3 regions of the Pseudoalteromonas distincta genome follow, and region 3 is predicted to be linked to each of the others. Evidence: predicted binding sites of a transcription regulator. Region 3 holds the regulator's gene; each other region holds the start of a gene.

Region 1 (8,485 bases), 1.3 Mb from region 3:
TTAAAACTAAGGGCTAAATTATAGCTCGCCTTCGTTTTCTGATAAGAACTTAGCAACGCCTTCAGGGCTTGCGTCCATACCTTTTTTACCTTCAGTCCAACCAGCAGGACATACTTCACCGTGCTCAGTGTGGAACGCTAGCGCGTCAACCATGCGAAGCATTTCGTCGATGTTACGACCTAGTGGTAAATCGTTCACTACTTGATGGCGTACGTTACCTTCTTCATCAATTAAGAAAGAACCACGGAACGCAACACCCGCTTCTGGATGCTCAACGTCGTATGCTTTACAAATTTCGTGTTTAACGTCTGCAACTAGTGCGTATTGAACTTTACCAATACCGCCGTCTGCAACAGCAGTGTTACGCCATGCGTTATGTGAGAATTGTGAATCGATAGAAACACCAATTACTTCTACGCCACGCTTTTGAAACTCTTCAAAACGCTTATCAAATGCAATAAGTTCAGAAGGACATACAAACGTGAAATCTAGTGGGTAAAAGAAGATAACTGCTTTTTTACCTTTAATTGTTTCATGAAGGTTATAGCTATCTACAATTTCACCGTTACCAAGAACAGCTGCAGCGGTAAAGTCTGGTGCCTGGCGGCCTACTAATACACCCATTTTATTCTCCAAATATTTTGAGTTTGTTTTCAATTGCTTTCGCAATGCTGGTACTTATATGGGCGCTAAAAATTAAAAACCAATAGCGCATACATATAATTAATTGGCATTCTAAAGTTATTCACCACAAAAGAACAATCGCATTTAACGATGTGAGCAATCGAAAATAACGAACACTTGCAACTTGCACTAATCTGCTTAAATAATAGGTCTATTTTAAAGGGTAAGTTGCGTTGTAACTAAGTAGAAATTTTAAAAATATCGAAGTGGTTTATACATTAAACTTTTTAGAATTTCATATACGGTGACGCTAAATTTTACAGATATAAAAAAACCTGCAAATGCAGGTTTCTCGCTTAGACTTAGTCCATTATATCTGAGGGCATATCACCACGGATTTTTTGCCAAATCTCACCCGTTTGATGACCATATTTACGCATCATAGAAATAGCACCATCATGCTCTTTATTTTCTGCCAAAATGGTTAAATCTTTATAAAACTGACGAGCAAGTTCACGAGTTCCGGCATCAGAGAAGTAATGACAACCAATCTTTGAATAAAAGCCTCTAAAACCATTAAGTATTAATACATAAATACGGTTATTACCCGCAACGGCTAATTCGTGATGCACTTTATAATCATAGTCAGCAAATGCTTGAGCGGTGTCTTCTAGCTCATGGCTTTGTGATAAAATTTCAATTACGCGTTCAGGATTTAACTTAATTGCAGCACGTGTATAAATAGCACTAATATTAGTACGTGCAGATAAAAGCTGATCTGTCAGCTCTGGCATCTTGTCTTCATCTAAGCGCGCTAATGTTTCAAGAATGTTTAAGCCAGACGTTTCCCAAAAGTTATTTACTTTTGTAGGTTTACCATGCTGAATTGTTAGCCAACCATCACGTGCTAAACGCTGTAATACTTCTCTCAAGGTTGTTCTTGTAACACCAATTAACTCTGAAAGTTCTCGCTCGGCAGGTAAAATTGAACCTGGAGGGAAATCGCCGTTCCAAATGGACTCAACTATATATTCTTCAGCAAATCCTGCTGGGCTTTTCGCTTTAAAAATTCTCATCCAGTTCCCACTCGAATTAATCAACACTCATCGTTTTACACGAATAACTGACTGATTGTACCAGACGAAGCACAACTAACAAGTAAAGTAATATATATTAATAAAGCAAATGGGTAGAAATTTAAAATTAATAAATAATTAAATTTGGGTTTCTCTAATTTAGCTACAATGCATGAATATCTAGAGTAATATTCATTGTAGGTACATTGTTATTATGGAGATATTTTTATTTACGCAGCGCCCGAGCTTAATTAACTTATCCCGCACTTGCCATAAGAAAAAGTACAAAAAAGTGCAACCATAAAAAATTCTTTATATGATGCATCACCTTGGTATAAGTAAGCAATATAACTGAGCTTATGTATCGATGGGGAAATAATAGAACGTCATTTAACCTTTGCTAAGGCTGAATTGAGTAGTCATTAATTTCATCTTATAAAAAGCGACTTCGGTAGCTTTTTTTTCCTTTTTGTTGCTGCATACTTTATCCTACGTCATAATCTAACGTCCTATTAAAACGCGGAATTTTTATGAACTGGCTTGCACAATTACCTACCCAACGAACCCCGTGGCTTTTATTTACAGCTATCGTTTTTTTGCTTGAAGTTACCGCTCTTTTCTTTCAATACAAAATGGGGTTAGCGCCTTGCATAATGTGTATATATCAACGCACAGCAGTATTGGGTTTGTTAGGCGCAGGGATTGTAGGCTCGAGTAAACCACAAAGTAAAACTGTGCGTATGATAGCGTATGTTATTTGGGGGATATCGAGTGTTTGGGGATACTTAATTGCTCGCGAACATATTGATATGCAAACCACCACAGACCCTTTTGCATTTAGCTGCGAGTTTGAACCAAATTTCCCATCATTTATGCCACTACATGAATGGATACCTAGCTTTTTTCAAGCTACCGGGGATTGTGGAAATATAGATTGGCAGTTTGTTGGCATGAGCATGCCTGCTTGGATGGAAGTGATATTTGGGATTTTCTCACTAACGCTATTTATTATAATTATTGCCCGTTTATTAATTAAAAAGTCGATTTGATATGTTTACATTTTTTTCAAGCCAATTAGCCCAGCTTAAGCATTTAAAAGTACGCCAGCGTCAAGACGTAATTGCGCTTGCATTAAGTAAGCTATCGCCAACTGATAAAGTTCTATTGCGTATTATAAAGTTGCTATTACTTAGCCCACTATTTTTAATATTCACTGTATTTAAAGGTTGGATATTAATACCATTTTTGATACTTGGCGGATTGTGCTATCCACTATTAACTACACCTATTGAAATTAACTTTGCTAAAAAGCACTTAAGCGATGCACTAAAAGAATTTAATCAGGGCACCTAGCACCCTGATTACTATTTAGAAATATTAAAGTGAAAGTTTCCCCTCTAATTTAGCTAAAAGTTTTTTGCCAATCCCTTTAACTTGCGATAAATCACTAACGCTTTTAAATTCGCCATTTTCTTCACGATAATCCACAATTGCCTGCGCTTTTTTCTTACCTATACCTGGTAACTTAGCAAGCATCTCTGTATCAGCATTATTTATACTAATTGCCTCAGCTTGAGGCATTTGCTTAGTTACTTCTGATAATTGTGCGTACGCGGTAGTCGCGGGTAGTAAACATAATAAACTTATGATGAGTAAATTTTTTAACGTTTTCATTAAACTTGCCCTTATTCTTCTTTTCTTAATTTTGAGTATTGCTCAGGAAATCAATAAATAAGGAACTGTAAAGTTCATCACTTAAAGTGTACCTAAACGCATTATCACTATAATCCGAAATCCTGAAAATGCAGCTGGTACAACAAAGTGATTGCTTAACTAAAGTAAAGTTACCGTTTTTTGTCAAATTTAAGACACCTAAAAATTAATACTTCGCGCTTGCAAATTTACTTACAAACCATTACTGTACATAAAAACAGTAATCTAATGGTTTTTTAAAAACCACGGTGCCAAGCAATTTTGCAGGAGAAATCATGGCTGTTGTTGTTAAATATGTTGTAGAACGAAACGGAGTCGAGCGTATGACGTTTACTACCAAAAAAGAAGCGGATGCTTATGACAAGATGCTCGATATAGCAGAATCACTTGAGCTGATGCTAGAAAAGGTAGACGTACCGCTTAGTGAGCAACAAATTGAATCACTTGCTTTAGAAATAGCGAAAAGCAAAGATGATTTTATGACCATATTAAAAGGTGGCAAAGATCCAGCTGTTACCAAAGCGCCAGCAAAAAGTAAAAAGTCAGATAACGTTGCATCAATTGAAGATAACAACGATAAAAAAGTAAGTTAATTCATAGAATGTTCCCTCCTCGGACGGGACAAACTAAATAAAAAAGGGAGCAACTAAGTTGCTCCCTTTTTTTATTATACCAATTCGCTTAATTAAGTGATCTCTTTGAGGGTGGAAAAACGTGTTGGTAGCTAGGCAAAAATTCGATATTTAGTTATTCTAAATGAGAATTTTTTAACACCGATAGCAACACGTTTAGCCCCGCAAAATGATTAAGTATTATTGCGGATTGGTATTAATTACTACTCATTTTAAAATAAATAGTAATTGCTAATTAAAGCTCTTTTTCTACTTCATCAAATAAAGCAGTGATGTTTTGCTCAGGCTCTTTTGTTACTAAGCTAACAACAATTGCAATACTTGCTAAAATAAAGCCAGGTACTATTTCGTACATAAAGCTACTTAAGCTTTCACCATTGATAGTAAATGGTCCATATATCCAAATTAGCACAGTAAATGCGCCTACTAACATACCAGCTAACGCACCAGCAAAGTTCATGCGTTTCCAATAAAGGCTAAACAATACAAGTGGTCCAAACGCAGCACCAAAGCCAGCCCACGCATTACTTACTAGGTCTAAAATAGAGCTATCTCTGTCGTAAGCTAAATAAATAGCGAACATAGCAACTACGGCAACACTTATACGGCCAACAGCAACTAGCTCTTTATCACTGGCATCTTTACGTAAGAATGTTTTATAGAAATCTTCTGTTAATGAACTTGAACTAACCAATAATTGAGATGAGATAGTACTCATAATCGCAGCCAAAATTGCAGCAAGTAAAAAGCCAGCAATAAGTGGGTGGAACAGCAATTCAGAAAGAATTAAGAAAATTGTTTCAGGGTCTTCAACTACAATGTTGTTCTCATAAGTATAAGCTGCACCAAATATACCAGTACCAACAGCACCAATGGCAGCAACAATCATCCATGTCATACCAATACGGCGTGCTTTAGGCATATCTTTAACACTACGTACCGACATAAAACGAACAATGATATGTGGTTGGCCAAAATAACCTAAACCCCAAGCCATTGCAGAAATAATACCTAATGCAGAACCTGCACCAATCCAGTTAAGCATATCTGGATTTACGCTATGTAAAGTTGATTCTAAAGGTTGTTCAAGCAAAGAGTATGCAACCGTTGGTACTAGAATAAGTGCAATGAACATAATACAACCTTGCACAAAGTCAGTTAAGCTTACAGCTAAAAAACCACCAAACAAGGTATATAAAACAACTACGCCCGTTGTAATGTATAAACCCATCTCATAAGTTAAACCAAATGAGCTTTCAAACAATTTACCACCAGCGACAACACCAGATGAAGTATAAAGAGTAAAGAAAACAATAATTACCACAGCTGATACAACTCGTAATAGGTTGGATTTATCATTGAAGCGATTTGAAAAGTAATCTGGGATGGTTATAGAGTCATTTGCTTTTTCAGTGTAAACACGTAATCTCGGTGCAACTAACAGATAGTTTAACCAAGCACCAATCACCAAGCCAATTGCTATCCATGTACTACTAAAACCAGTAACAAACATCGCACCAGGTAGGCCCATTAAAATCCAGCCACTCATATCAGATGCACCTGCAGACAGTGCAGCTACACTTGGAGATAGATTTCGTCCACCTAACATGTAACCAGATACATCGTCAGTAGATTGCTTATATGCATATAGTCCGATACCTAACATTACAATAAAATATAATGCTAGTGAAATAATCATTCCTGTTTCCAAATTAGCCTCCGCATAATTATTAATAATAGGCTTTAATCCAAATAATGACTCTTAAAATTTTATAGTTAAGACACTATTGGGGTAAAAACCATTCTCGCTGACTATATCATGCTTGATAATAAAATCTCCAACTTGTTGCCCTCACCTGATACAAAAATACTCATGTTGAATAATTTTAAAGCGAATTGGTGAAATATAATAAATTAAATACAAGAAACACCTTAATTTTTAATGATAATTTATTAATCTAGCAAATATACGTAATGCTATTTTGAGTCTTTTGCCATATATTATTACAATACCTAATTAGATTACTCTTACGGAACTGTTTATGTATTTTTACGCTGCACGCCAACCTATTTTAGACAGAGATAAAAAGCTCATCGGATATGAACTTTTATTTCGCGATGGCGTTGATAACGTATTTCCCGATATAGACGGTGACGAGGCAACTACACGACTAATTGAAGGTAGTCAGTTTAATTTCGGCTTAGAAGATTTAACCGACAATAAACCCGCCTATATAAATTTTACCCTAGAAACGCTATCAAAGGGCTACCCAACACTACTGGGCAAAGATACTGTAGTTGTAGAAATCCTTGAAACTGTGCAACCTGGGAAGCGATTATTAGCCATAGTGAAAGATCTAAAAGATAAAGGTTACACTATTGCTCTTGATGACTATATTCATCAGCCTGTTTGGCGCCACTTTTATCCATTTATTGATATTATCAAAATAGACTTTTTAGCATCTGATATAGATACAATAAAAACGGTTCTTAATGATTTAAAACTGCACTCGCATATTAAGTTACTTGCCGAAAAAGTAGAAACCTATGAAATTTACCAACAAGCTCTAGAGCTTGGTTTTGATTATTTCCAAGGATTTTTCTTCTCCAAACCGGAAATGGTACAAAGTAAGGCTCTACCGCCTTCAGAAATGGCATTAGCTGAATTACTTTACGAAACATCAAGCGTTGATATGGATCTTAAAAAAATCACTGATGTGTTTGAGCGTGATGTAAACCTATCTTACAAATTACTTAGGTATTCAAATTCTGCTGCCTTTGCAAGGCGTGCTGAAATAAGTACCATTAAGCAAGCCCTTATAGTGCTTGGTGCTAACGAAATAAAAAAACTATTATCATTATTATTTGCAGCGCAAGTATCAGCAGATAAACCAGTAGAGCTAATTAGGCTATCGCTTACGCGCGCTCGTTTTGGTGAGTTACTCGCTATATCCCACGGACAATTTAAAGATACCGGCATGGCATTTTTAACCGGTATGATGTCTCTTATGGATGCTATTTTAGATGAGAGTATGGAAAGCGTTATGAAAAAGCTTCCACTTTCGAATGACATAAAAGCAGCGTTATTAAACGATGAGGGGTTGCTGGCAAAATATTTAAACTTAGTTAAGTATTATGAACAAGCTAACTGGTCAGCCGCAAACGAATTAACGAAAGAGCTAAACCTAGGTGAAAAAGTTCCTGATGCCTATCATGAAGCACTCACTTGGGTTAATGAGCAAATGCAGTTAATAGTTAACGAAAAATAAGTAACCCGAACTCTGGTTAAGGTGTTTACTAATATATTGAATCATAATGATACTTAAGTTTATTTTTCTCTAGCCAAAGTTCAGATTCTATATAAACAGTAAATAAAAACGCCAGCATTTAGCTGGCGTTTTTATCAGTGGCATCAATTATAAACTTTCTAAAAAGTCTTCATCAAAATCAGTTGGCTCTTCTTTTATAGGTGGATTGCCATCGTACAGCTCATAAATTTGACGCTGGAAGTAAATATCTTTTACAAATAAGTACGGATCAAGTGAATCATTTAATAGCCCTTCTTGTGGGATTAATGATGCACGCGCCTCAACTGCTTTTAAAACAAATACTAAAATAGTTTGTGGAGTCGTTAGCGCAACTTCAGGTAATACAAAGTTGTCGACTACATCACCGGTCAGGTTACGTGCTGTTGTTGGCCCCATACCTGGTAGCATTAAATAGGCGCCATCACCTACGCCCCATACACCCAACGTTTGTCCAAAGTCTTCATCGACTATTTCAAGACCTAGTGAGCTTGCAACATCAAAGATACCAAACAGACCGACAGTAGAGTTAACTAAAAAGCGTGCTAAGCTCACACTTGCATTACCCGGTTTACCTTGCAAACCCGCATTGATCATATCTACAGGTGCGGTGATATTACCTGTAAAATTAACAATACCGTTTCTTACCGGTACAGGCGTTACTTCAACATAACCTACAGCAACTGGGCGCAATAAATAAGCATCCAGTACATCCATATTAAAGTCATATAATGGACGATTAATACTTTGCAGCGGATCTCTGTCATCTACTTTGCTTTGAGGTACTTGAGCACAGCCGGCTAGTATCAATAAACATAAAAAAGTAAAACTGTGTTTTAACATCTAACGTCCTTAAGGTATTAATGTATCAATTTGAAGTTGGTAGTCACTTACACTTTCACGCTTTAACGCCTGTGAATGACCTTCTAGCTCACCAGAGCTTGGCATAACAGAGTCATCGATAGAAATACGTGCCGAAATAATAATATTTTCTGCACTAGATAAGTTAAGCCCTGCAACCATTGCACTACTATCACTCAACTCAACTGTAATTGGAAATGAATATTTAGTCAGCTTAACAGCAGCCAATGGCATAGGTGAGCCAGTTGCAGCTTTTGCATATATAAACAAAATA
Region 2 (8,485 bases), 1.5 Mb from region 3:
ACCAGATGTTTCGCCACTAATACTGGCGTTGATAAGTTCAATGTCGGCTTGTTCGTCATCGTATTTATCTTGTAACAATTTTACCCAGCCTTCTTCTTGTTGAAGTCCGTAGGCTGCGCTTAAACTGTCACCGAGTATTAAAATCGTGTTGTCGGCTGCTGCGCTCAGCGGTTTGATAACTAAAAATAAAATGAATACTAAACGAAGGATTGAATGAGTCATATGTCAGCGCTTTCTCAATTAAATATAATTCAGGTTAATGGTTTGTCTAAAATAGTCTCTACCTTTGAAGGTGAGCTGCCCATCCTCAGCGACATCAGCTTTAATGTCAAGCATGGCGAGTCTGTTGCTATTGTTGGCACGTCGGGCTCTGGTAAATCAACGTTACTCAGTTTATTAGCGGGGCTGGATACCGCAAGCAGCGGCGAAATATTTTTAGATAGCGAGCCATTACACAATTTAGATGAAGAAGAGCGTGCTGCACTGCGCGCGGCTAAAATTGGATTTGTGTTTCAATCGTTTATGTTAGTACAAAGCTTAACGGCACTAGAAAACGTTATGCTACCAGCAGAGCTCGCTGGCGAGAGTGATGCGAAAGAGCAAGCAATTGCTTTGCTTGAAAAAGTAGGCTTGAGCCATCGTATTGATCATTACCCGTCGCAACTCTCTGGCGGTGAACAGCAGCGTGTTGCTATTGCGCGAGCATTTATTGGTACACCTAAAATACTATTTGCTGATGAGCCTTCGGCTAATTTAGACAGCAAAAACGGTAAAATGATTGAATCCTTATTATTTGATTTAAATACTCAGCACGGTACTACGCTTATTTTGGTAACTCACGATGAAGGGCTTGCACAAAAATGTGAGCACATTATTCAAATAGAAGCGGGTTTACTGGTAAAAAGCCAAGTAGAGGACGTTGCTAATGTGGGTTAAGTTAGCGCTTAAGTTATTTTCGCGAGAATTTCGCCGTGGTGAGCTCACGGTTATAAGCGCAGCTATCGCCCTTGCTGTTTTAACCGTGCTTACACTGTCGATGGTTACTGAGCGAATAGGGCAAAGTATTGCGCAAAAAAGCAGTGCTTTTATTGCTGCAGACCGTGTACTTGCAAGCGATCATGTTCTCGATACTGCTTTTATTACTAAAGCACAGAGCCAAAATTTAAAAACGGCGCAAATGGTGTACTTCGACACTATGTTGTTTGCCGATGATGAAATGCAGTTTAGCTCAGTAAAAGCGGCATCTAATGCGTACCCGTTAAAAGGGCAGTTAAAAGTTAAAGATACCCTAACCGGTGAAACTAAAGTTGCTAATAGCGGACCAACGCCGGGTAATGTGTGGCTAAGTGAATCGGTATTTTACAGTTTAAATATTGATATAGGCGCGCAAGTAGAGCTTGGCGCTGCATTATTTAATGTTTCAAAAGTTATTGTAGAAGAGCCCGATGCGCCATTTAATGTATTTTCGAGCAGCCGCCGCGTGCTTATCAATATTGACGATGTGGCAAAAACCGAAGTTGTGCAGCCGGGTAGTCGTGTTTATTACCGCCAACTTTATGCAGGCAGTGAGGCCGACATAAATAGCTTTTACGAGTGGCTTAAACCACAAATGAAAGAAAACCAACAATGGTACGGCGTTAAAGACCGCCAATCACCTATTTCAAATAGTTTAAACCGCGCAGAGAGCTTTTTATTACTTGCTGGTTTACTGGGCATTATTTTGGCAGCAGTGGCTATAGCTGTTTCAGCAAAACGTTATTGTGAACGCCAATACGACCCAGTAGCGATGATGAAAACGCTCGGCGGTAGCCGCTCAATGATCCGCAAAATATACATGCTTCATTTATTGCTTGTATGTGCAATGGCGGTAAGTATAGGGCTGTTAATTGGTTATGGCTTGCAAGAAATAGCAACAAGTTACTTATCAAAAAGTATGGGCACAGAGTTACCTTTAGGTGGCTTTAAACCTTGGCTGGTGGCTATAAGCACTGGCGTAATTTGTGCTGTTATGTTTTCTATCAAACCGTTATTTGATTTATTTGATATTCCGCCGCTTAGAGTTCTGCGCCGTAACTTAGGTGACAAGTTGGCAGTAAGTCGTGTGCATTTAGGTATGAGTGCGCTAACCGTGTTTTTATTAATGTGGTTATTTAGCAACAACATAAAAATAACGCTTATTTTGTTTATATCAACACTTGCGCTAATTGGTGTGCTGTTTTTAGTATCTAAATTAATATTTGGTGGTGGTCGAAAACTAGGATTAAAGCCAGGTAATAGTTGGTCGCTTGCAATTGCATCTATCCAAAAGCGTGCAAATGTGAACGCGGTACAGTTAATTAGTTTTTCGTTAGCGATTAAATTACTGCTGTTTTTAGTGGTACTTAAAAACGACATGATATCTGATTGGCAGTCGCAACTTCCAAGCGACGCGCCTAATGCGTTTCTAGTCAATATTACACAAAATGAGCTTGAGCCAATTAATGAGTATTTGGCACAAAAAGATATTCAGGTATCAGAGTTTTATCCAACTATTCGTGGGCGCGTAAATGCTGTGAACGGCGAGTTGGTAGCGCGTTCTGTATCGCTGCAAGACAACGAGAAAAAAGACGAAGAAGCACGTGCAGGTATTGGTCGTGAGCTAAATCTTACATGGCTTAAAGATGTGCCTGATCAAAATGAAGTAACACAAGGCACGTGGTTTGGTGAGAATGCGATGGCTGAGGCTTCAGTAGAGGAGTCGATGCTTGAGCGTTTAGATGTTGAGATAGGCGATACGCTTACATTTTTAATTGGTTCGCAGTCGTTCGACGCTAAAATCACCAGTGTGCGCAAAGTAAATTGGGCCACGCTTAAACCTAACTTTTTTATTATTTTAAGCCCGGATGTACTTGCAGATTTTCCGGCGACGTATATTTCGTCGGTACGTATAAACCCAGATCAAAAACGTGACTTTAGCCAGTTATTACGTACTTACCCTACTATTACAGCGATTGATATTGATAACTTTGTTAAGCAAATACAAACAACTATTTCGCAAGTATCGCTCGCCATTGGCTTCGTACTTGCAATTGTAGTGCTGTGTGGCGCGCTTGTACTTATATCGCAAGTGCAAGCTAGTTTAGGTGAGCGTATGCAAGAAATTGTAATACTGCGAACGCTTGGGGCTAAAAGCCGATTAATTAAAAACGCGACCCTGTATGAGTTTTTATTACTAGGCGGTTTAGCTGGTTTAGTGGCTGCATTTTTTAGTGATATAGCGCTTTTGATTGTGCAGCAACAAATGTTTGATTTAGCAGGTAAGTTACACCCACATATATGGATTATTGGTCCGGTAGCTGGCGGCGTATTTGTGGCAGGTTTAGGTTATTTAATGATTGCCCGAACACTTAAACAAAACACCCAAGGATTAGTGCGTGCCCTAGGGTAAGCTTAAACTAACATACTCCTGTAAATGCCCACCTAGTACGTGGGCATTTTTGTTTTTCTTTGTACTGGTAATTTATACAGTGCTCTGGCATTATTAGCGTAATTTAAAAATAATAACAATGGAGCGCTGTTTGGCCATCATTTTAGGGATCGATCCTGGTTCACGTTTGACCGGATATGGTGTTGTTGCCCATCAAGGTTCTAAATTTACATACTTAGGCAGTGGCTGTATTAAGTTAGCCGATCATCCTTTTCCGGTTAGGCTTAAAATGATCTACCAAGGCATTACACAGCTTATTGAGCAGTTTTCGCCAGAAACCTTTGCCATTGAAAAAGTATTTATGGCGCACAACCCCGATTCAGCTTTAAAACTAGGCCAAGCTAGAGGCGCTGCGATTGTTGGCGCTGCAATGGCCGACTTACCCGTATTTGAATACTCAGCTAGGCAAATTAAGCAAGCAGTAGTAGGCAACGGTGGCGCAGATAAAACACAAGTGCAACACATGGTAAAAAATATTTTAAAATTACCCGGTACGCCACAGGCCGATGCAGCTGATGCACTCGCTATTGCGATTTGCCACGCCCACTCAGAACAAAATTTAATTAAACTAGCGGGCAGCGCAAGCAAAACCGTTAGAGGACGTTTAAGGAAATAATTATGATAGGCCGCTTAAATGGTATTTTAGTCGAAAAACAGCCACCAGAAATATTACTCGAAGTAAGTGGTGTAGGTTACGAAGTACAAATGCCAATGACCTGTTTTTACGACTTACCAAAAATTGGTGAAAATGCGATTGTTTACACTCACTTTGTAGTGCGTGAAGATGCTCAACTATTATTTGGTTTTAATAATAAAGTTGAACGTGCTTTGTTTAGAGAGCTATTAAAAGCAAATGGCGTAGGGCCAAAACTTGGCTTAGCTATTTTATCGGGCATGTCGGCAAAACAATTTGTAAGTTGTGTAAATAACGAAGACTCAACATCGCTTGTTAAATTACCCGGTGTAGGTAAAAAAACAGCCGAGCGTTTAGTACTCGAAATGAAAGACAGGCTAAAAGATTGGGGTAATGATTTATTTACGCCATTCAGTGACAGCGCAGTAATAGAGCCAATGAGCGATGCGACAATTGCTAATAATGCAGCGGATGATGCTGTATCGGCACTGCTTGCATTAGGTTATAAATTGCCACAAGCTCAAAAAGCAGTAAAATCGATAAGTAAACCCGATATGTCTACTGAGGTTCTTATTAGAGAATCTTTAAAATCAATGTTGTGAGTAACCCATGATTGAAGCGGATCGCTTAATTGATGCGACTGAAAAAACAAATGAAGACTCTATAGATCGTGCAATAAGACCAAAACTTTTAGCCGACTACAGAGGCCAGCCTCATGTTAAGCAGCAAATGGAAATTTTTATTGAAGCTGCCCGAACCCGTGGTGAAGCGCTCGATCATTTATTAATATTTGGCCCACCAGGGCTTGGTAAAACCACGCTTGCAAATATTGTAGCCAACGAATTACACGTAAGTATTAAAACAACATCCGGCCCTGTACTTGAAAAAGCAGGTGATTTAGCTGCGTTACTTACTAATTTAGAAGAAGGCGATGTACTGTTTATCGATGAAATACACAGGCTAAGCCCGCAAGTTGAAGAAATACTGTATCCCGCAATGGAAGACTACCAGCTTGATATAATGATTGGTGAAGGCCCAGCTGCGCGTTCTATTAAATTAGACTTACCTGCATTTACACTTATTGGTGCAACCACACGAGCAGGCTCGCTTACATCGCCACTGCGTGACCGTTTTGGAATTGTGCAGCGATTAGAGTTTTATTCTGTAGAAGATTTATCGCACATAGTAGGGCGCTCTGCACATTATCTTGGTTTAGAAATGTGTGACGATGGCGCTACCGAAATCGCGCAGCGCTCGCGCGGCACACCACGTATTGCAAACCGCTTATTGCGCCGTGTACGCGATTACACTCAAGTAAAATCTGACGGCACAGTAAATGCCGATGTAGCTAAGCAAGCCCTTGATATGATTGACGTAGATAAAAGTGGTTTTGATTATATGGACCGCAAATATTTACTCGCCATAATCGAAAAATTTATGGGCGGCCCAGTAGGGCTCGACAATGTAGCGGCTGCTATTGGTGAAGAGCGCGAAACAATAGAAGATGTAATAGAGCCATTTTTAATCCAGCAAGGATTTATTCAGCGTACACCACGCGGGCGCATAGTGTCTGACAGTGCATACCATCACTTTGGTTTACTTCCTAAAAAAGACTAGCCTATATACTTTACTTGCTGTGTTTTATTGCGCAGCAGGTAATTGTCTCAGTATCCCTTTGTTTCAAATTATTATACTCAAAACCTCAACACTCTGTTGCAAATGTTATTTCAAAATACTAATACGCTTTATAGTTAACTGTTAATTCACAGGGCGTTAAGACTCGCGAAGCTATCCTGCGTACCATTCAAACTAGTAAGCGAATTACTTATTGTAAATTAGGTAGGGCAATTATTAGTTTATAAATAAAATGTGTAGCGCACTAAATTGCAGGCAAAAAAAAAGCCCGCAAAAAATGCGGGCAAACAACAAGTTGAAGGAAGTAATCCAGGGGAACTACGTTTTACTAAATTTGGTTTTATCCAGAAAGAGTAAAACAATGTAATACGATAAAATATCCTATTACTAAGAACTTGGCTTAATGAAACTATCTCATTCAGTGCGCTAGCTCGGTATGGGAGAATAATACGTAAGTTTACTTTTTTGTTCAAACTAGAAAATTTGTATTTTCAGATTAGAAAAACTAATTTAGTGAATTTTATTGTTGTTTGAATCTTGTGCGTTAATTAATCGTTAAATTTATAAGTTTATGAAATTTATAACTTAAGTAATTTATTTCGTTATAGCTCGGTATTAGTTTTACTATTACGTACAGTTGAGGCTTATAGGTTTTGAGTGTTTATGCTCTTATTTTGAATAAACGGCGGATTTTATGACGTTTCATGTATATATTTACGCATATTTATAGTTAGCGAGTTTGTTTAAAAGTTTAAATAAAATACTGAGGTAAAGGGAAATGCCAACTAAAGCTGTTTTTTTAACGTTTTTTGTTGCCTATTCATAGCAATACCGTTGTCAGCTTGAAATGGACTAGATACACTAGATGCAACTTTTGGCCGTGTAAGCGGTCATATTTACACAAATTAACCAATTTGCCGTATTTTGAAATTATTTAGGAGTTTAACGTGGGATCAGGGCTTAATTTTTTAGATCTAATTTTAGAAGCAAGTTTGCTTGTTCAATTAGTAATGTTAGGGCTAGTTGCCATGTCTGTAATGTCGTGGACAATTATATTTCAACGTAAAAAAGCAATATCGGATGCGCTAATAAATGCTAAGAAATTTGAGCAAAAGTTTTGGTCGGGTATTGATTTAAGCAAATTATATAACGAAATATCGTCACGCAGCGGTCAGTCTCAAGGCATTGAAGCTTTGTTTACTTCGGGCTTTAAAGAGTTTGCTCGTCATAAAAAGAATACATTTCAAAGTGCGAGTATTGTTATGGAAGGAACGCACCGCTCTATGCGTGTTGCGCTTTCTCGTGAAATTGAAAAAATGGAATCTAGTCTATCGTTTTTAGCAACAGTAGGTTCTATAAGTCCGTACATCGGTTTGTTTGGTACAGTGTGGGGTATAATGAATGCCTTTATTGCACTAGGTGAAGTTAAGCAAGCTACATTACAAATGGTAGCACCTGGTATTGCAGAGGCACTTATTGCCACTGCTATGGGTTTATTTGCCGCGATCCCTGCTGTTATTGCTTATAACCGTTTTTCAAACAGTGTTGAAAAGCTTGAGTCTCACTATATTAACTTTATGGAAGAGTTTGCTAATATTTTACACCGTCAAGCAGCTACACAAATAGAGGCACAAGCGAATGTATCAGCGTAAAAAGCGCCGTCCGGTCGCAGAGATTAATGTAGTACCTTACATTGATGTAATGTTGGTACTACTTATAATATTTATGGCTACAGCACCGCTTATAACGCATGGTGTAAAAGTTGATTTACCTAAAATGGAAGAGTCTGATTTAGTTGATACTAAAGATACTCCGCCTATTATTGCCTCAATAGACGCACAAGGTAAATATTACGTGAGTGTAGGTACTGATCCTGAAGAGCCTATGGAAGCACTTGATGTAGCGGCGGTTATAAAATTACAGCTAATGAAAAATCCTGACGTGCCGGTAATGATTAAAGGCTCGGGTAAGGTGTCGTATCAAGAAGTATTATTACTAATGGATTTTTTGAAAAATGCAGGCGTACCATCAGTAGGATTAATGACTGAATCCTTTGAGGGGAAGTAGCTGTATGAATAGTTCAGTAGTAAAATCAATAGTACTTCATTTAGGGATTGGTGGGTTTTTGTATGCTTCTGCAAATATTCATCCGCCAACACCTAAAGTAATGGAAGTAACACTTAATTCGGCTATACCTACGCCAGATAAAGCGGTATCAGCCGTTACAGTTGATCAAAAACAAGTTGAGCAAAAAATTGCTGAACTTCAAAAGAAAGAAAAAGATAAAAAAAGTGCTGAAGATAAACGTATCCGTGATTTAGAACGCAGAGCGGCCAATGCACGCAAGCAACGCGAATCAGAAGCACGTAATATTAAAAAGCTAGAGCAAGAGCGTAAAGCTAAAGAGAAAGAAAAAGCGCAAGCCGAGGCAGAAGCTAAAAAAGCACGTGCCATTGAGCAAAAAGAGCGTGCTAAAGCTAAGCAAGCCGAAAAGCAAAAGCAAGAAGCTGAAAACGCAGCAAAAGCAGCAGCTGACAAACGCAAAGCTGAAGAAGAAGCGCTTAAAAAAGCAGAAGCTGAGCGCAAAAAGCGTGAAGAGGAAGCAAAAGAGCGTGCTGCAGAGGCCGAACGTAAACGCCAGCAAGCAATGCAAGAGCAAATGTTACAAGAGCAACTTGCCAAAGAGCAGGCTGCCCGTAGTAAAATACGTCAGCAACAAGTGGTGAGCGAAGTTGATAAGTACCGTGCAT
Region 3 (8,485 bases):
ACTGTATTCTTTTGATTTAACTTCAAACGGTGCACCACTTTGTGCGTGAGTAGTAAAGCTAACGCCGACTTCTCGGTTTTGTACTATTTGTGTACTTTGCTCTGCTTGCTCAAGCGAAGGCTTTCCATTAAGCCCTGTTACATCACAAAACACGTCATACAAAGGTACTAAAGCAAAGGCAAAGGCAAACATGCCTATGCAAATAAGTACCAAACGTTTGAGTAGCGGTGCGTGTGTCATTACTTAATTACCGGCGGCGTAGAAAAAGTATGATATGGCGCTGGAGAGTCAACTTCCCACTCAAGCCCTTCTGCTCCTTCCCATACTTTTGCAGGCACTTTATCACCGCCACGCGCGCATTTAATTACCACAGCTACAAACAACAATTGCGATAAACCAAAGGCAAACCCACCAATACTTATGATTGCGTTAAAGTCGGCAAATTGAAGAGCGTAATCGGGAATTCGACGCGGCATACCAGCAAGCCCTACAAAATGCATAGGAAAAAACAGTACGTTCACGCTCACCAGCGATAGCCAAAAATGCCATTTAGCCAATGTGATATTAAACATATTGCCCGTCCACTTGGGCAGCCAGTAATAGGCCCCCGCCATTATCGAAAATACAGCCCCTGTTACTAATACATAATGAAAGTGCGCCACTACAAAATAAGTATCGTGATATTGAAAGTCAGCAGGTGTAATTGCCAGCATCAATCCCGAAAAACCACCCAAGGTAAACAGCACAATAAACGCAATACTAAAAAGCATTGGCACTTCAAAAGTTATTGAGCCTTTCCACATTGTGGCAACCCAATTAAATACTTTTACTCCTGTAGGTACCGATATAAGCATGGTCGCGTACATAAAAAACAACTCGCCAGCGACCGGCATCCCAGTAGTAAACATATGATGAGCCCATACAATAAAGCTCAATAGTGCTATGGAGGATGTGGCGTATACCATTGAGGCATAGCCAAAAAGTTTTTTACGAGAAAAGGTAGGTATTATTGTAGATATAATGCCAAAGGCAGGAAGAATCATTATGTATACTTCGGGATGACCAAAAAACCAAAAAATGTGTTGGAACATCACCGGGTCGCCACCGCCTGCGGCATCAAAAAAGCTGGTCGCAAAATACTTATCGGTAAGTACCATAGTGACAGCCCCTGCAAGCACTGGCATTACCGCTATTAATAAAAAGGCAGTAATTAACCACGTCCATACAAATAAGGGCAACTTCATCCATGTCATGCCGGGGGCACGTAAGTTCACTATGGTTACAATCACATTGATTGCGCCCATTATTGAGCTAATTCCCATAATATGTACGGCAAATACAAACAATGCAGTATTATCATTACTGTATGTTGTGGACAGTGGTGCATAAAAAGTCCAACCAAATGCAGGCCCCCCACCAGGCATAAATAACGATGCCAATAGGATTAAAAACGCAAACGGCAAAATCCAAAAGCTCCAGTTATTCATTCTTGGCAATGCCATATCTGGCGCGCCAATCATAAGTGGTATCATCCAGTTAGCAAGGCCTGTAAAGGCGGGCATAACCGCACCAAACACCATAATTAAACCATGCACGGTGGTCATTTGATTAAAAAAGTGAGGATCGACCAACTGTAAGCCTGGTTGAAATAATTCAGCCCTGATCACCATAGCCATTGCGCCACCAATTAAGAACATGGTCAGCGAAAAAATTAAATATAAACTACCTATATCTTTATGATTAGTTGTGTAAAGCCAGCGTTTAAAACCTTTAGCTGGGTGATGAGCATGATGAGCTTCATTGGCGTTAGGTTGTTCTACTATGCTACTCATTAGTTCGCCTCCACTTTGGCATCAAGTGCTGCCTGTATTTGACTCGGTTGAATAACATCACCCGTATCATTACCCCACGCATTACGTTTATAAGTAATAACCGCTGCTAATTGCTTTATAGATAACTGTTTGGCAAATGCTTGCATTGCCGTACCGGGTCGTCCATGGATAACTACATCAATGTGATCTTTTATATCGCCAAGCACTATAGGACTGCCTTTAAGTGCAGGAAATACACCCGGTAAGCCCATGCCCGTAGGCTGATGGCACGCTGCACAATTAGCCATATATACTTGTTCGCCTAAAGTCATTAACTCTTCTTTTGGGAGGGTTTTATCAAGTAATGCGGCATCTGCCAGCGCAGCTTTCTGCTTCGCCTGCTTTGCATCTGCAAGCCATGTTTTAAAATCAGCCTCAGATTTAGCGACCACCACAACGGGCATAAAGCCATGGTCTTTACCACACAACTCAGCACATTGTCCTCGGTAAGTACCTTCTTCGTTTATGTTCGTCCATGTTTCGTTTATAAAGCCGGGGTTCGCATCTTTTTTAACTGCAAAATCAGGTACCCACCAAGAGTGAATAACATCGTCAGAAGTCATTAAAAATCGTACTTTTTGATTTATTGGCAGTACAAGAGGCTTATCAACCTCAAGTAAGTAGTTAGGATTTTTATCTGCAAGATTCGCGATTTCATCTTGCGGGGTAGATAAAATAGAGTAGAACTCTACATCTTCGCCCATATATTCATAATGCCATTTCCATTGCGAACCCGTAATTTTAATAGTGAGATCAGCTTTGCTGGCATCTTCCATTGCAATTAGGGTTTTAGTGGCTGGTACTGCCATAGCAATTAAAATAACAAACGGAATTGCAGTCCAAAGTATTTCTACTTTAGTGCTTTCGTGAAATTGGGCAGGTACAGCCCCTTTAGATTTACGGTGATGAATAAGTGCCCAAAACATAATTGCGAACACTATCACCCCAATCACACAACATATTATAAATATGGTCATGTGCAGCTGATATACATTATTGCTTATATCGGTTACGCCTTTGCGCATATTGTATTGGCTATTAGCCAAAACTGGGTGCGTAAAAACACATAATATAAGCCACAAGGTAGAGGTCAGTTTACCCATGTGACGGCTCCTTTGATGCTATTGCGAATGCAAAGCGAAGAGGCATACGGCTTAAACGCCAATTCGTTATTTTTATTTTTTTAGCCAATCTCATTTAATATTGATTGGTTTTGCTGCGCCAACAACGGGTTTGTGTATATTGTGTGTTCTCAAAACTAAAAAGCTGTGAGTTATTATTAGCTCAGCACATTAACAATTAGCTAAAAAACGAACAACAAGCAAGTTTTAGTATAAAAAACAATCAGGTGATATTGAATAATTAATAAAAATCGGTAATCAACTGGGCGACAGAAAGTTCAAAATATGAGCAAAACAAAGGGGTTTAACGCATTCGGAGGGGGAAGATATAAGTGCAAAAAAGTTTACAGCTTAAATAGTCAGTGGGCGGTTTACGCCCTATTTTTAGTACAAATTTTAAAACAAAAATGCGTACTAATTAGTACGCATTTATAAAACTGCTTGTTTAAAAGCTATTTTTAAAGTCACATCCAATCAGCGTTTCTTATAACGCCAACGGCTAAGCCTTCAATATTAAAAGACTCATTCTCAAGATCTACTTCAATAGAGTCAAAATCGTCGTTTTCAGCATGAAGTAATACTTTACGACCCGCTTTCTCAAGACGTTTTACAGTTACGTCTTCGTCTAGGCGAGCAACAACAACTTGTCCATTTTCAGCGGTTTGAGTACGATGTACTGCAAGTAAATCACCATCCATAATACCAATATCTTTCATGCTCATACCGTTAACGCGTAGTAAAAAATCTGCAGCCGGTTTAAACATTAATGGATCGATTTTGCAGTGACTTTCAACGTGCTCTTGCGCCAAAATAGGTGAACCAGCAGCAACACGCCCTATAAGCGGTAAACCTAATTGTTCTGGCTCTTCTTCTTCAATTAATTGAATACCACGGCTTGCACCTGGTTTCATTTTAATTGCGCCTTTTTTAGCAAGTGCTTTTAAATGTTCTTCAGCAGCATTGGCACTTTTAAAACCTAATGTTTGCGCTATTTCAGCACGTGTAGGAGGCATACCAGTGTCTTTAATAAAAACTTTAATTAGTTCGAGTATTTGAGCTTGGCGGTTCGTTAATGGTCGCATACAACTGGTTTTCCATACAGTACATTTAACTGTGAGTATATACAGTTAAATAAAAATCGCAAATTTAAATTAAGCCTTAAAATAGCTAAAGTAATTTCACTTGTGTACATTTTAGGGATATAACTAAAGCTAAGTTTATAAATGATTAAAAATGCAAAGGAGACATTATGAGTATTTGGTACCAGCCCATCACCTTAGAGCTGTGCAAGCAGTTAGAGCAAGGCGTTAATGGCCAAGGAACATTAATGAAAACTATGGGGATAGAAGTCACAGAAATTGGCGATGATTATTTGGTTGCCACAATGCCGGCAATTCCTGAGCATCATAACCCAATGGGCATGGTTCACGGCGGTGCTAACGTTGTACTTGCCGAAACAGTTGCCAGCTATGCCGCTAACTTTGTTGTCGATTTTACTAAATTTTACTGTGTAGGGCAGGAGATTAGCGCAAGTCATTTAAAAGCATCTCGCAACGGCACTTTAACAGCCACGGCTAGAGCATTTCATATTGGCAAACGTAGTTCAGTGTGGGAAATAAAAATTACAAATAGCCGCAATGAGCTGTGCTGCGTATCAAAAATGACCGCAGCAGTCGTAGAGCGAAGATAGTTACTTTTCGATTGGGTAAATGGTAATTTCCATACCCGCACCAATCGCAGATATACGCAATAATGTATCTGCATCTAAGGCTTGATTAAAGCACTTAGGAGAAGTCCCTGATTCAAAACCAATATCAAACGTTCTACGTGAACAGCTTAACCATTGCTTTAGCGCGTTACGCGAACACGATTCAATAAGCTCACATATATGGTTTATGGCTTTATCAGGTGTGCTCACCTCACCTGTAGCTTCAATACGCGCTAGTTGACGGTATTCGTCTTTGTCATAATGTAAAATCGTCGCGACTTTTTTCAAGTCCGCCACTAGCAAACTAATATCTTGCTTTGATTCAAGCTCAAGATCTACATTTAAAAATTGAATTTCCGACATCGTTTCGTATTTATCCTCTAATAATTTCATTGCAAACTTTAACGCAGTTTTACCGTTATACCAAATCAACTATGCTCTATTAACCACTTTATATGGATATTTCGCAGCTTTTAAGTATTTTTTAGCATTTAAAGCTAGCTGGATATCAAACATCCAGCTCAATTAAACAGATAAGTCATGTTAGGGATTTAAGTGTAATCTTTTTTATTTTTAAATGATTACAGTAAGCTATAGTTTAAACTGCGACAAAATGTCGCAGTAACTTATCCCATTAATGTAATAAACTAGCCTCTAAAAATAATAAGACTAAAACATGAATAAAAAAATATTTAAACATGCTCGCAAGTTACATAAATGGTTAGGTTATTTATTAGCACTACAAATTTTAGCATGGTTACTAGGTGGTTTCATTATGAGTGCAATCCCTCTTGATAAAGTTCATGGGGAGCATCTTGCAACACGTACTCTTAATAACCCATTTACGCAGGCTGATTATGTTGCCTCCCTTGACGATATTGCCTCTCAGGTGGCTAATCCAACACAAATAATTTTTGAGAACTTTTTAACTACACCACTTATTACTGTCTTTAGTAATAACGAGCAGCAAAGCTTCAATGGCATAACAGGCCGACCATTTGAACCGCCAACTAAAATACAAATTACCGCAAATGCTAAAGCACACTTACTTATTGACGCTCAAGTAACAAGCGTTGTACTACTAAAGCAAGGTACGCGGGAAGTCGGATATGAAACCAATGTTTGGCAGGTCCAATTTGACGACACTTTTAACACAACACTGTACTTGTCAGAAAATAACGGCAAAGTTGTCACCGTTCGCAGCACGCTATGGCGAATATTCGACTTTTTTTGGATGTTACATATTATGGATTACGATGAGCGAGAGAATTTTAATAATCCACTGCTTATTAGCTTTTCAGCAACCAGTGTACTTTTTTGTTTAAGTGGAATATTACTACTTATACAAAATATACGACTAAAACGATTTATCCGAATTAAAAATAAGAATAAATCAAAGTAGTCATATTGGTTTTTGAGAGCTAGCGCCCACTTATCAAAGAGTAAATAAGCCTAGGGCTTATTTTATTCCAAGTGCTTAAATCGACTCAAATGTCGCTTTAACATTTCGTTTTCGAAAATCAACTCATCACGCTCATCCAGCAATTGTAAAACTAAAGCTATTGCCGACCAATCTAACGAAAAGTCATGTTGGATACGGGCCGCTTTTTTAACTAAGGTCACTGCAGATACCGTAAATTGCCACTGCGTAACATGCTCCCCCTCAATTGGAACCGCAATATTATGCTCAACTAGCTCATATAAAATTGCTTCGCTAATATCACTACTCAAACATAGCTCTTTACTAGTAAGTAAATCGTCCTTTTGTGTCACGATAATTTGCATTATGGCTTGCTCCAGTTATTACGGGGATTAAAGTGAGCTTTTTCGGCTAATTCTTCCCAAAGTTTTTTACTGGTATCATCAACAGATGTTGGATTAACAATTTTAAGCACAGCAAATAAGTCACCTTTAGCTTTTTTACTCATTAATCCCTTACCTTTAATACGCAAGCGTTGACCAGACTGACTATTAGAAGGAATAGTTAATTGGATATTACCTGTCAACGTAGGTAAATTTAGCTTTGTACCAAGAGCCGCTTCCCATGGTGCAAGAGGGACAACTATATTTAGGTTATGACCCTCAACATCAAATAATGGGTGAGGCACTAAACTAATTTGTAAATACAAGTCGCCATTTTGCCCATTCGCTGACCCTAATCCGCCTTGCCCTTTTAGTCGAATTCGCTCGCCATTTACTGAGCCTGCAGGAATTTTCACTTTAAGTGATTTTTTAATTTCAGTGACACGGCCACTGCTGTCTCGCTGCGGTAACATAAACTCAACAGGCTTCACGGTATCAACTAAAGTCTCTTCAAGAAAAATTGGGAACTCTATTTCCACATCTTGTCCTTTTTGCGCGCGAGCGGCGTTACTTCTGCTCTGCCCGGAACGATCGAATCCACCAGCTCCGCCAAACATTGAATTAATAAAGTCAGAAAACTCTTGGTCGGTTTGAGGATCGCTTTGCTGATAATTACTTTGCGAAGAGGCATTGTTACCACCATAATGGCCTTGCTGTTGACGAGCACGATTTTGTTGGTGACGACGTAACTCGTCGTATTTAGTGCGTTCTTCTTTGTTATGGATGACTTCGTAAGCTTCTGCTATTTCTTTAAACTTATCTTCTGCTTGAGGCTCTTTGCTTACATCTGGGTGATATTTTCTGGCTAACTTTTTATAAGCTACTTTAACCGCTTTATCATCTGCATCAGGCGATATTCCAAGCACTGCATAATAATCAACAAATTTCATTTGCAATCCAAATCCTCATATTGAGTAAGCTTTAAGCATACTCCTTAACGGGTAACCTTGTGTGGTTAAAATACGATAAATAGTGAGAAATAAATGAATAGTGAAAATAACTTTGAGTAAAAAATTAATCAGGCACTTTTTATTAATATAAGCGTAGGCCTTAAGTTAACTTTATCTTTTATCTTCAAGGCTTTAAACTGCCTATTCCTGTAGTTCACATTTGTGATGGATATGACTCGATTTATTCTGGCCTTATTGGCTTGTTGTGTGTGCGTTTCGGTATCAGCCGAACAATTTACCCGTTTTTCAACGGCTAAAAGACATTTAATTAAAACCCTACCTGACAACGCCAAAAGCATTTACTGCGGCTGTGATATTAAAAAAGAAGGCAAAAAACTCATTCCTGATCCTTCTAACTGTGGTTACATTCCTCGAAATACACTTACCCGCTCAGGCAAAGTAAATGTGCGAGCACTACGCATTGAGTGGGAACATATTGTTCCGGCGTGGGAATTTGGTCATCAGCTACAATGTTGGCAAGATGGCGGACGTAAAAACTGCCGTAAAGTAAGTGCTAAATTTAGAAAAATGGAAGCTGATATAAATAACTTAGCGCCAGCTATTGGCGAAATTAATGCCGATCGCTCTAATTATCGTTTTGGCATGCTTAGCGAAAACGCCACACAGTATGGTCGCTGCGAAGTAAAAGTAAACTTTAAGCAACGTGTAGTTGAACCGCCTGTCTATGCACGTAAACGTATAGCCGACACTTACGCTTACATGCAGAAAACATACGGTTTAAAAATCTCTGATAAACAGCAAAAGTTATTTAATGCGTGGAAAAAGCAAGCATTCGCAGATACAAGTAGTGCGAGCAAGCTCTAAGCTTTAACACTCATTTACATAAATCAAAGTTATAAATGTTGAATAAACGAGCGAGTGTTGTAATATTTTAAACAACTTATTTACAAAAAAAGCCCTTACCTATGTTTAAAAATAATAAAACCTCGCTTGCCATTTTCACTGCATTTG

The links. The regulator LexA, encoded in region 3, represses DNA repair genes until DNA is damaged. The targets are predictions, from matches to a motif close to TACTGTATNNNNATACAGTA.
Region 1: a site for LexA is predicted at 3,617-3,636, ahead of FFU37_RS03415 (YebG family protein). Genes of this name have one in related genera too.
Region 2: a site for LexA is predicted at 3,490-3,509, ahead of ruvC (crossover junction endodeoxyribonuclease RuvC). Genes of this name have one in related genera too.

Annotation. Positions count from the first base shown of each region.
Region 1 is NZ_CP040558.1:778,000-786,484, reverse strand. Features, by position in the region: gene FFU37_RS03440 (peroxiredoxin) at 19-624, opposite strand; gene fadR (fatty acid metabolism transcriptional regulator FadR) at 987-1,700, opposite strand; gene dsbB (disulfide bond formation protein DsbB) at 2,231-2,749, shown strand; gene FFU37_RS03425 (DUF6170 family protein) at 2,751-3,053, shown strand; gene FFU37_RS03420 (ComEA family DNA-binding protein) at 3,078-3,374, opposite strand; gene FFU37_RS03415 (YebG family protein) at 3,689-4,006, shown strand; gene putP (sodium/proline symporter PutP) at 4,281-5,756, opposite strand; gene FFU37_RS03405 (EAL and HDOD domain-containing protein) at 6,088-7,314, shown strand; gene FFU37_RS03400 (MlaA family lipoprotein) at 7,462-8,193, opposite strand; gene ccmI (c-type cytochrome biogenesis protein CcmI) at 8,203-8,485, opposite strand, start outside.
Region 2 is NZ_CP040558.1:1,062,871-1,071,355, forward strand. Features, by position in the region: gene FFU37_RS04740 (arylesterase) at 1-222, opposite strand, end outside; gene FFU37_RS04745 (ABC transporter ATP-binding protein) at 223-936, shown strand; gene FFU37_RS04750 (ABC transporter permease) at 926-3,427, shown strand; gene ruvC (crossover junction endodeoxyribonuclease RuvC) at 3,558-4,082, shown strand; gene ruvA (Holliday junction branch migration protein RuvA) at 4,085-4,702, shown strand; gene ruvB (Holliday junction branch migration DNA helicase RuvB) at 4,710-5,717, shown strand; gene tolQ (protein TolQ) at 6,683-7,387, shown strand; gene tolR (protein TolR) at 7,374-7,802, shown strand; gene tolA (cell envelope integrity protein TolA) at 7,807-8,485, shown strand, end outside.
Region 3 is NZ_CP040558.1:3,255,503-3,263,987, forward strand. Features, by position in the region: gene FFU37_RS14640 (cytochrome c oxidase assembly protein) at 1-240, opposite strand, end outside; gene ctaD (cytochrome c oxidase subunit I) at 240-1,832, opposite strand; gene coxB (cytochrome c oxidase subunit II) at 1,832-2,974, opposite strand; gene lexA (transcriptional repressor LexA) at 3,457-4,074, opposite strand; gene FFU37_RS14660 (PaaI family thioesterase) at 4,242-4,682, shown strand; gene FFU37_RS14665 (hypothetical protein) at 4,683-5,063, opposite strand; gene FFU37_RS14670 (hypothetical protein) at 5,377-6,102, shown strand; gene FFU37_RS14675 (chaperone modulator CbpM) at 6,165-6,485, opposite strand; gene FFU37_RS14680 (DnaJ C-terminal domain-containing protein) at 6,485-7,453, opposite strand; gene FFU37_RS14685 (endonuclease) at 7,685-8,338, shown strand; gene FFU37_RS14690 (S41 family peptidase) at 8,440-8,485, shown strand, end outside.